2 regions of the Bacillus paranthracis genome follow, and region 1 is predicted to be linked to the other one. Evidence: riboswitches for the same ligand, from Rfam matches in the RefSeq annotation. Region 1 holds a riboswitch; the other holds the start of a gene.
What was found. Region 1 has a riboswitch for S-adenosylmethionine ahead of NLJ82_RS15130 (M20 family metallopeptidase). Riboswitches for the same ligand answer to the same signal wherever they lie in the genome.

Region 2: linked by a shared signal. The riboswitch ahead of NLJ82_RS01150 (peptide ABC transporter substrate-binding protein) and the one ahead of NLJ82_RS15130 (M20 family metallopeptidase) in region 1 are both predicted to bind S-adenosylmethionine.

What each region holds. Positions count from the first base shown of each region.
Region 1 covers NZ_CP101135.1:2,952,482-2,957,495, forward strand. The annotation lists gene NLJ82_RS15120 (SDR family oxidoreductase) at 1-474, opposite strand, end outside; gene NLJ82_RS15125 (Lrp/AsnC family transcriptional regulator) at 643-1,083, shown strand; gene NLJ82_RS15130 (M20 family metallopeptidase) at 1,149-2,354, opposite strand; SAM riboswitch class I at 2,443-2,544, opposite strand; gene NLJ82_RS15135 (AAA domain-containing protein) at 2,620-4,929, opposite strand.
Region 2 covers NZ_CP101135.1:201,891-206,904, forward strand. The annotation lists gene NLJ82_RS01145 (peptide ABC transporter substrate-binding protein) at 1-390, opposite strand, end outside; gene NLJ82_RS01150 (peptide ABC transporter substrate-binding protein) at 778-2,418, opposite strand; SAM riboswitch class I at 2,551-2,657, opposite strand; gene pgoN (glyoxal/methylglyoxal reductase) at 2,809-3,642, opposite strand; gene proC (pyrroline-5-carboxylate reductase) at 3,644-4,447, opposite strand; gene pnuC (nicotinamide riboside transporter PnuC) at 4,635-5,014, shown strand, end outside.

The sequences.
Region 1 (5,014 bases):
AATGGACCCTGTAAAACCAAGTCTTACTTCAGCTGATGAAATGTTAATAATGCGCCCTTCTGCTCGTAGTAACGGTAATGTTTGCTGAATTAAAAAGAATGGCGCCTTAATATTTACGGCCATAATTTCATCAAAAACTTCTTCTGTCGTATTTTCAATCGTCCCTTGTGTACCTATCCCTGCATTGTTTACTAAAATATCAATCTCTGATGTACCAACTCTTATTTGTAATTCATTCTTTAATTGTTCTACTAGCTTTTTGACATTATCAATTGAATTGAGATCTGCTTCAATTAAGAACGCCTTTCCTCCATTAGATTCAATCTCACGAATTGTTTCATCTGCAGCTGCTTTATTTCGACCGTAGTGAATTGCCACTAATGCACCGTCGTTTGCCAATCTCATCGCAATCGCACGACCAATTCCGCGACTCGCCCCTGTTACTAACGCTACTTTCCCATCAAGATTCTTCATTTTTTCCATCCTTCCTAAATTTACGTTTGATAAAAACCTATACTTATATTTTTATGTAAAAACCAATTATTTTAAATATAGATTTATAGGTAATTTAGCTCGTTCACTTATGATATTATAGTTATAGTTTGTGATTCACTTTAAAAAATAAAATAAGGAGGCTACACAATGCAAAATGCAGTAAAACTAGATGAAATCGACCATAAAATAATGAACTTGTTGTATGAAAATGCAAGAATTTCTGTTTCAGAAATAGGACGAATTATATCCATGACGCAACCTGCTGTAAAGGAGCGTATGAATAAACTTGAAGATCAAGGAGTTATAGCGGCTTACCGAACGAAATTTGAACCTTCTAAAATTAATAAAAACATTCAAGCATTCATCATGTTTAAAACGAGCCAATGCTCTGATTTTATCCAATATTGTAATGCCGCTCCTGAAGTAACAGATTTATATCGAATTAGCGGGGAATTTAATTATATGATGAAGGTCATGAGCGATTCGATGGATTCTCTCGCTGCATTTTTAGACTCTTTAATGCAATTCGGCTTATCGTCTCCTTTAATTGTTTTAAAGAGTGAGTTTGAGGAAAAATTGTCGTTCTAATAAAGTGATAGGCACCAGCTTTCCAAAAAAGAAAAAGGAGTGGATCATCCACTCCTTTCAATCACCTATCCCTGATTCCTCTGCGCCTCTCTAAACTCCTCCTTCACCTTCTCTAACAACCCTTCTTCTGTAATTAATCGATACGCCGTATTTGCTAATGCTTTTGCCGATGTAATTAATGCTTTATCCCCTAATTCTGAACGCGCTGCTTCTCTAAATTCATTCGTATGTGCAATTAAGTCATCTGGGCCGATTTTAATGTACGGGTGAATGGTTGGTACGACTTGACTTACGTTTCCTGCGTCAGTTGAGCCGATGCCGAGTCTTTCTTTACGGTTTACATCCTCACCTAGTAATTCCAGTTCTTCGGCTACGATATCGTTATATGTTTTTGTTACGAGTAGTTCATCGATTTCATTTTGGAATTGATGGATTTTTACTTTTGTGCCTGTTGCTAGTGCTGCCCCTTGTGCGATATTTTTTACTTTTTCTGTTACTTCCGCACATCTTTTTCTCGTTGCAGCACGGATGAAGAATCTTGCTGCGGCGTAGTCAGGAATAATGTTAGGTGCTTTTCCGCCTTCTGTAATCACGCCATGAATTTTCACGTCTGACGGAAGTTGTTGGCGAAGTGCGTTAATACTGTTGTACAGCTGAATCACCGCGTCTAATGCGTTAATCCCTTCTTCAGGTGATGCTGCGGCGTGAGCTGTTTTTCCGTAAAAATGAAAATCAAGTGGATCGACTGCTAGTGAAGGACTTGTTGTCGCTGTTTTTCCGCTCGGATGAATCATAAGCGCTGCATCAATATTATTAAACAAACCTGCCTTTACATAACTCGATTTTGCGCTACCGTTCGGTCCTCCTTCTTCAGCTGGTGTTCCGAACACAACAACTTCCCCGCCAATTTCTTCAAGCGTTTCTGATAATGCAATTGCTGCTGCAACGCTAATTGTGCCAATTAAATTGTGACCACACGCATGGCCAAGTCCTGGTAAAGCGTCATACTCAGCTAAAAATGCGATTGCTGGTCCTTGTTTCCCTGAACTTTTTCGCGCAATAAATCCCGTTTCATGTCCAGCTATATTGTGCTGCAACTGAAATCCTGCACTACCTAGCAATAAACTTAACGTTCTAGATGCATAAAACTCTTGGTTACCAATCTCCGGATTCCCATGAATATCATGACTTGTTTCTATGTACTTTTCCTTATTTCTTTCGATACTCTCTTCAATTTTTTTTCTTTGTGACGCTACTCCTGTCGCTCCCATTTTTCTTCCTCCTTTTATTTTCACGTAAAAAAGCCTCTTTCTAAAAGATAGAAAGAGGCTTCTGTATATACAGTCAAATTGAGCTTCTTTCTTATCTTTCAAGTTACCTTGCTGGAATTGGCACAGTATTCATAACGAATCCGCTGCCGAGGTATCATAGGGCCAGTCCCTCCACCTCTCGTGATAAGAATTTTCATAAAATTATATTAAATTACATTCATTCTAAGTTCATTTCAAATAAAAGTCAAGGAATTCCTATCCGAATTTACCGAATATCTAAAAACCCTTTTAATACACCAATGGTTTCTGGTGCTTGCAGTCTTGCACATACGTACGGAAATTCTGTACTACCTTCAAACATCATTTGAGATGTAAGGGGTGCGCCTGCCCAAAAGATTTCATCATCGATTACTAGGAACGGGAATGCTTTATTTTGTCTTTGTAACTTTACATTTTTCAGTGGAACTGGTCCATCACTATACACCGTTATTTGCGCATTTGTACGCATTAACGCTTGCCATACTCGTTTATCTACTTGTTTCGTACTTGGAAGTGAAATAATGATTTTTCGTTTTGCTGCTAAAATATCTTTTAATACCCCTTTCGTTTCCTCAAGATTCATTTCCATAAACCAGCGTAATCGTTTCGATATTTTCCGTTCCCACAATTGTCTTGATGTCGTGCGATCATACACATCTCCGTGGCGTTCTATATGAGCCGTTAATTGTGACAACGCTTGTTTTCTCGATAAATTTTTGCGCATATAGTGGCAATCTGATAATTGAATAAACTTCCCTCTCGCTCTTGTCACTGCTACATTGACGAGGCGATGGTTTTTATGGTCAAAGAATAATACGCCAGGTCGTTCTTGCGGATAACTATCTACTGTATCAAAAATCATCATATCTCTTTCAGATCCTTGGAACTTATGAACTGTCGCTGCTAAAACAGGTATGTTTTGGTATTTCGTTCTCTGTAACATTTCTCTAATACACGTTGATAAAAAGCGAGACTGCGCTCTGTAAGGCGTCACAACACCAATGGATTGCACACCATCTAACAGTCCGATTAACATCATTTGCATTGCTACTAAACCAGACATAATGTTAAAACGAGATCCTGAAGCAGCGTCTTTTAACGAAAAAGCTCCCATTTGGCTCGTATCAAATAAAACACTCGCTTCATTTGCGAACGGTTGTAGTTTCGCAAGTTCTTTACGCTCGGAAACAGACGGATGATCGTATACTCTATTTTTATAAATAAACGAATTCGTAAACTTCGATATATCCGCATGCATACGTCTTTGTTCCTGCAACATAAACAGGTTCGGATGTGCTTCTGATTTATTAACAGACTCCACAATCCCGGCATGGTAAAACATATCTTCGCCAAGCCATTTTCGAACGAGTTCATGGTTTGCCATCGCAATTGGAGGTAACTGTAAAAAGTCACCACAAACGACGATACGTTTTCCAAGTGAAGCAGCTAATGCAATTTGCGGAACAAACGCCATACTCACTTCATCTACGACAACTAAATCAAATGTACGCTCATAAATAAGTGAATCAATAGCACATTTCGATAAAGTCGCACCAATCACTTTCGCATTTTCAATATATTCTTTTTCTACTTCTTTAATTTTCGCTTTTTGCTTTCGAAGATCACTTTCTATCTCTTGTATACGCTTCTTATCAGCAGATGTTGCTTTATACGATAAAATCTTTTCACGAAGCTCTTGTCGTGTCTCTTCTAAATAGAGTCTCTCCTCACCCCAAGACCCGTTCGTCGTTTCAACTAACTTCGACGCAAGTAACGTTTCATGATTTCGTATATGTTCGTGTTGACTATAACCGTAACGAACAATTTCACCAGGCGTCCATTTCTTTTTCTTTTCAATTTGCTTTGTTACTTCACTCATTAATACGTCCACTGCTGCATTACTATGAGCTAACACAAGTACCGACTTTCCTTTTTGATAATGAGCCGAAATAATACGTGATAAATTGTAAGACTTCCCTGTTCCAGGTGGTCCCCATACGTACGTTGTCGGATTATAAAACGAGCGATACGCCAATTCATTTTTCGGATTTTTCATCTTCTCAATATGTTTCGGACTACTCGTCCCATCAACAAGACGCTTTATACGATTACGTTTCAGCTTATCTTTACGCGCTTCCTTCAACCTCTCTTGCAGTTGCTCTAAAAGCTGCCACGGTTCACTGTACAAAACAGCTTCTCGTATTTCACCTTGTATATAATCATTTAATTTCAGTTCTATTTCTAATCCATGTACAGATAATACTTCTCCTGTCGCTTCCTCACCATCGAACTCAATTCGAATCGGTGAACCTTCAGGCAAGCTTACTTCCGAAATAAGCTGAAATACGTATACTGTACTTTCATAATCTGTATATAAAAAACGACCGTTCATGATAGAAATTTTACTACCACCTATCGTTTTCCAATGTTTAATTTCATACGCTAATGCATAATGCCACTCTTTCATCGTTTCCGATAATGAAGGAGTTTGAGTAGGTGTATTCATCGTATAATCTCCTTCCTTCTCCCCAAACATACTTTCTCACTATACCATATAACACGCTAAAATTTGTAAGGTTTTTATCTTGCTTATTTTCTTAATTTTCAATAACATATTGTAT
Region 2 (5,014 bases), 2.5 Mb from region 1:
TACGGCACGTTGCCAAGCGAAGACAAAGTCTTTTGCTGTAACAGGAGTACCGTTTGACCATTTTGAATCACGCAGATGGAATGTATATTTCGTTTTATCGGGACTAACGTCAACCGACTCAGCGACACCAGGAATCGGTTTATTATCTTCTCCCATTGCATATAACCCTTCAAAAACATTACGCATTACGTTCATGGATTCCCCATCCGTTGCTTTTGCAACATCCATTGTTGGAATTTCTGAAGCAAATGATAAGTTAATTGCTTGTTTATCAGGTGCTTTATCATTTGCTTTCGCTCCGCTTGCGTTATCTTTATTTCCCCCGCAAGCAGTTAGTAATAGACTTGCCCCTAAAACAGATGCAACAACAGGTACAACTTTTTTCTTCATTGTTCGTTCCTCCCTAAATGTGTTGTTTCGTAACGTCATAATGTCCATGTTTTGAAGTGTATCTATAGAAGAAGAGAAAACCTATTATAAATATGTACATGTAGGTAATCAGGTGTTCTATATGTATATACATGTTGAACTATAATTTATCATTATATGCTTCGACGTAGTAGACGTTATATTATGATGGTGAAATATTTCGTTTCTTTGATTATTTAGAATATTAACACTGGAGAGAACTATATGTCAATAATAAAAATTTGAGCATTAATTTTTTAAAATAATATATTAAAAAAGCGGATTTCCTCTTATTGAGAATCCGCTTTTAATACATTTTTTTAATAAAATAATTACTGTAGATAGAAAAATATCGATTCAGCTTGCCTTTTATTTTTCAATTTGTGCCCATTTGAAGTTTAATTGGCCTGCAAAGTCTACTTGCACAATTCCTTTCACATAAGAACGTTCTAAATAAGATTCGCCTTTTTGGTAAAGGGGAGCGATAACAGAGTCTTTAAATAATATTTTCTCAGATGCTAGTAATGCTTCCCAGCGAGCTTTTTCATCACCAGCTAAAGTCGTTTTCACTTTTTCAATTGTTTCATCGAACTCCTTATTAGAGTAATGATCCAAGTTGTAAGGGTTATTCGTTGTAAACAATTCAAGGAATGTAATTGGATCAGCAAAGTCAGGGCTCCAGCCATCAATACCGATTTCATAGTCACCTTTTAATAAAAGTGAAACTTGTTGTTTACGTGGTTGTGGTTTCACATTTACTGTTAATCCATCTAAATTCTTTTCTAGTTGTCCTTTTAAGAACTCACCTGTTTTCTTATCAAGGTCAGCATCACTCGTTAATAATTCTAATGTAATCTTTTCAGAACCAAGCTCTTGTTTTGCCTTTTTCCATAACTCTTGTGCAGATTTTGTATCAACTTTAGTTAAATCTCCATTTATAGTACGGAAGTCCTTTCCATCAGGCCCTTTTGCAAAGTTTTTTGGAACGAGACCAAAGGTTGGTGTAGAGCCATCATTTAATAACGTATTTACAAAGGATTTTCGATCAATTGTTTGATCAATTGCTTGGCGTGCAGAAACGTTTTGCAGTACTTTGTTTTGTTGATTCATACGTAAAAATTGTACGCCTACGTTCGGGCGTTCTTTAAAGTTTGCATCCTTTTTATATTTATCAACGAAATCAGATGTTAATTTTATACGGTCTAATTGTTTTGATTCGAATAAGTTTACTTCTGTTGATTTTTCTTTTACAACGTTAAAATTGATTTCTTCTAGTTTGACAGTATCTTTATCCCAATAGGTAGGGTTTTTCTTGAATTTAAAGCTTTGTTCATGCTTCCAATCGCTTAGTGTAAAAGCGCCGTTGTACAAGATTGTGTTGTCTTCTAAAGCGTACTTATCACCTTGTTTTTTAAAGAATTCCTCGTTAATTGGTAGAAATGTTGGGAACGCTGTTAAGCTAATAAAATAAGGAACAGGACGCTCTAATTCTACCTCAAACGTATGGTCATCAACTGCTTTTACACCAAGTTGGTCGGCTGGAAGTTCTTTGTTGTTAATTTTTGTTGCATTTTTAATATCAAAGAATAGAAATGCATATTCAGAGGCTGTTGCTGGATCGACAGCTCTTTGCCAAGCGAAGACAAAATCTTTCGCTGTAACAGGAGTACCGTTTGACCATTTTGAATCTCGCAGGTGGAATGTGTATTTCGTTTTATCGCCACTTACTTCATGAGATTTTGCAACACCAGGGACAGGTTTATTACCTTCACCAAGGTTATACAAACCTTCAAATACGTTTCTCATTACTTGACCAGAATCAGTATCTGTAGCACGAGCTGTATCCATTGTTCGTATTTCAGTAGGTGAAGATAAGTTTAAAACCTGTTTACTAGGTGCCTCGTCTTTTGCATTTGCTCCGCTTGCTTCGTTTTTATAACTACCGCAACCAGTTAATAAAATACTTACTCCTACAACTGATGCAATACCGGGTACAAACTTCTTTTTCATTTGGTTTTCCTCCTAAATAATTAAGTTTGGATGATGATGAGGGAAATGAAAAATAAAAAATCCCTCTTTTCGTATTGAGAAAGAGGGATTTTTACGTACAAGTTATGCACCCGTATATAAACGAAGTCCCTCATTCTATCTTTCAAGCTATAAAGCTTGCAGGAAGTGGCACAGTATTCAAAAATGAACCTGCTGCCGAGGTTTCAAAGGGCCAGTCCCTCCACCTCTCTTGATACAATGAGTAAACGAATAAACTTTATTAATTTTTGTGTTTCTTTGATAATTCAAAATCTTACACCTTGGATGATGAAGTGTCAACTGAATGAAATATAGTTTAAATTTTCAGTTTTCTTTAACGAAAAACCACTGCATATGGCAGTGGTTTTTCTACTAGAAGTTAAAGTTATCTGGATCTGGACCAACGCGACGATCTTCATTTAAAGCTTGAATTGCTTTCATATCATCAGCACTTAATTCAAAGTCGAAGATGTTTGCATTTTCAATAATACGATGTTCTTTAATTGATTTAGGAATTGTTACAACTTCGTTTTGTAAATCCCAGCGTAAAATAATTTGCGCAGTTGATTTATTATATTTTGTCGCAATTTCTTGCAACGTTGGATTATCTAGTAGTTGTCCTTGCATTAACGGTGACCAAGCTTCAAGCTGGATATTATGTTCTTTACAGAAAGCGTGCAACTCTTCTTGTGCTAGACGTGGGTGGTATTCCACTTGATTGACCATTGGCTTAATTTCAGCAATTTCAAATACGTCTTGTAAGTGGTGAATATGGAAATTACTCACGCCAATTGCACGAACACGGCCGTCTTTATAAAGTTTTTCTAACGCTTTCCATGATTCAGTATATTTCCCTTTTACAGGCCAATGTACTAAATATAAATCTAAATACTCTAGTCCTAATTTTTCTAATGTAGTTTCAAATGCTTGAAGTGTTGTTTCATACCCTTGATCGCTATTCCATACTTTTGATGTAATAAATAATTCTTCACGTGCAACACCTGATTCACGGATTGCTTGGCCAACGCCTTCTTCGTTTTGATAGATTGCTGCAGTATCAATGCTGCGGTAACCATTTTTAATTGCTGATTTTACAGATTCAATTACTTCTGAACCATCTTCTACTTTAAAAACACCTAAACCGAACCAAGGCATTTTTACACCGTTATGTAATGTTGTATAGTCTTTTAAACTTGTTAAATTCATATTATTTCCCCCTAGCTTTTTTGTTTGTTGCTTCTACTGCTTTTTGAATTGCCTCTGAAAAATTATATTCATATAAAGCTTTGAGACCTTCAGCTGTGGAACCACCTGGCGTTGTTACTTGTTCACGGAGGTTAGCTGGATCTTGTGTTTGTTCAAGCATAGAAGCAGAGCCAGAAATCATTTGAATGACAAGGTGTTTTGCGGTTGCTTCATCGACTCCATAACTTTTTGTTGCTTCAATTAAACTTTCAGCAAAGTAATAAAGGAAGGCTGGTGCACTTCCAGTAACTGCAGTAAGTTGATGAACTTCTTCCTCGGTACAAAGTTGCGAAGTACCAATGCCCCCTAAAAGCAATTGCAGGGTTTCTTGATCAGTCTCGTTTACGAATTGTCCCATCGTGTATAAGGAGATAGACTTACCAATTTCAGCAGCTGTATTTGGCATAATCCAAGCAACAGGCGTTCCTTTAGGAAGTCTTTCTTCTAAATAAGATGGGCCGATGCCGGCAGCTACCGTTACGACAAGTTGATTCGATAGTAACGGAGATAACTCTGCTAATAATTCTTCATGTGCAGAAGGCGGCATTGCTAAAACAATCGTATCAACAGACGTAACATGTTGCTTCCAATCTGTTGTAGTAGACACATTATATCGCGCTCGTAATTGATCTAGCTTTTCTACGTTACTTCGGTTAGAAACGATAATCTCTTCGATGTATTCTTTGCTTGTTTTAAGTAATCCGGAAAATATAGCTTCTGCCATACGACCAGCACCAATAAATAGAATTCGATGTTTAGTTAGCATATCCTCTATTCCTTTCTAGTGGAGATATGTTATAAAAAACGATACCATTTTTAAGAGAATTTTGTAAAAAGAAAAGGCTTATTGTAGATGGAATAGATAATGAAAAGTAGGAAATTAATGGTGAAAGGGAGAGTGATTCCTTATACTGGTGATAGGGAATTTATTACACATCTGGGGAGAGATGATTATGATTAGAAGTCCGCTCTTTTTACTCATTACTAGTATTATTTGTGTATTGGTTGGATTGTATATTCAATCGAGCTATATTGAAATCTTTGCATCGGTCATGGGAATTATTAATGTTTGGCTATTAGCAAGAGAAAAAGTATCCAACTTTTTATTCGGTATGATTACCGTTGCGGTATTTCTGTATATTTTTATTACACAAGGTTTATATGCAATGGCAGTATTGGCAGGTTTTCAATTTATATTTAATGTATATGGTTGGTATCATTGGATTGCACGTAGTGGGGAGGAAGAGGTAAAAGCAACAGTTCGTTTAGATTTGCAAGGTTGGATTTTTTATATAATCTTTATTTTAGTTGCATGGATTGGTTGGGGGTATTA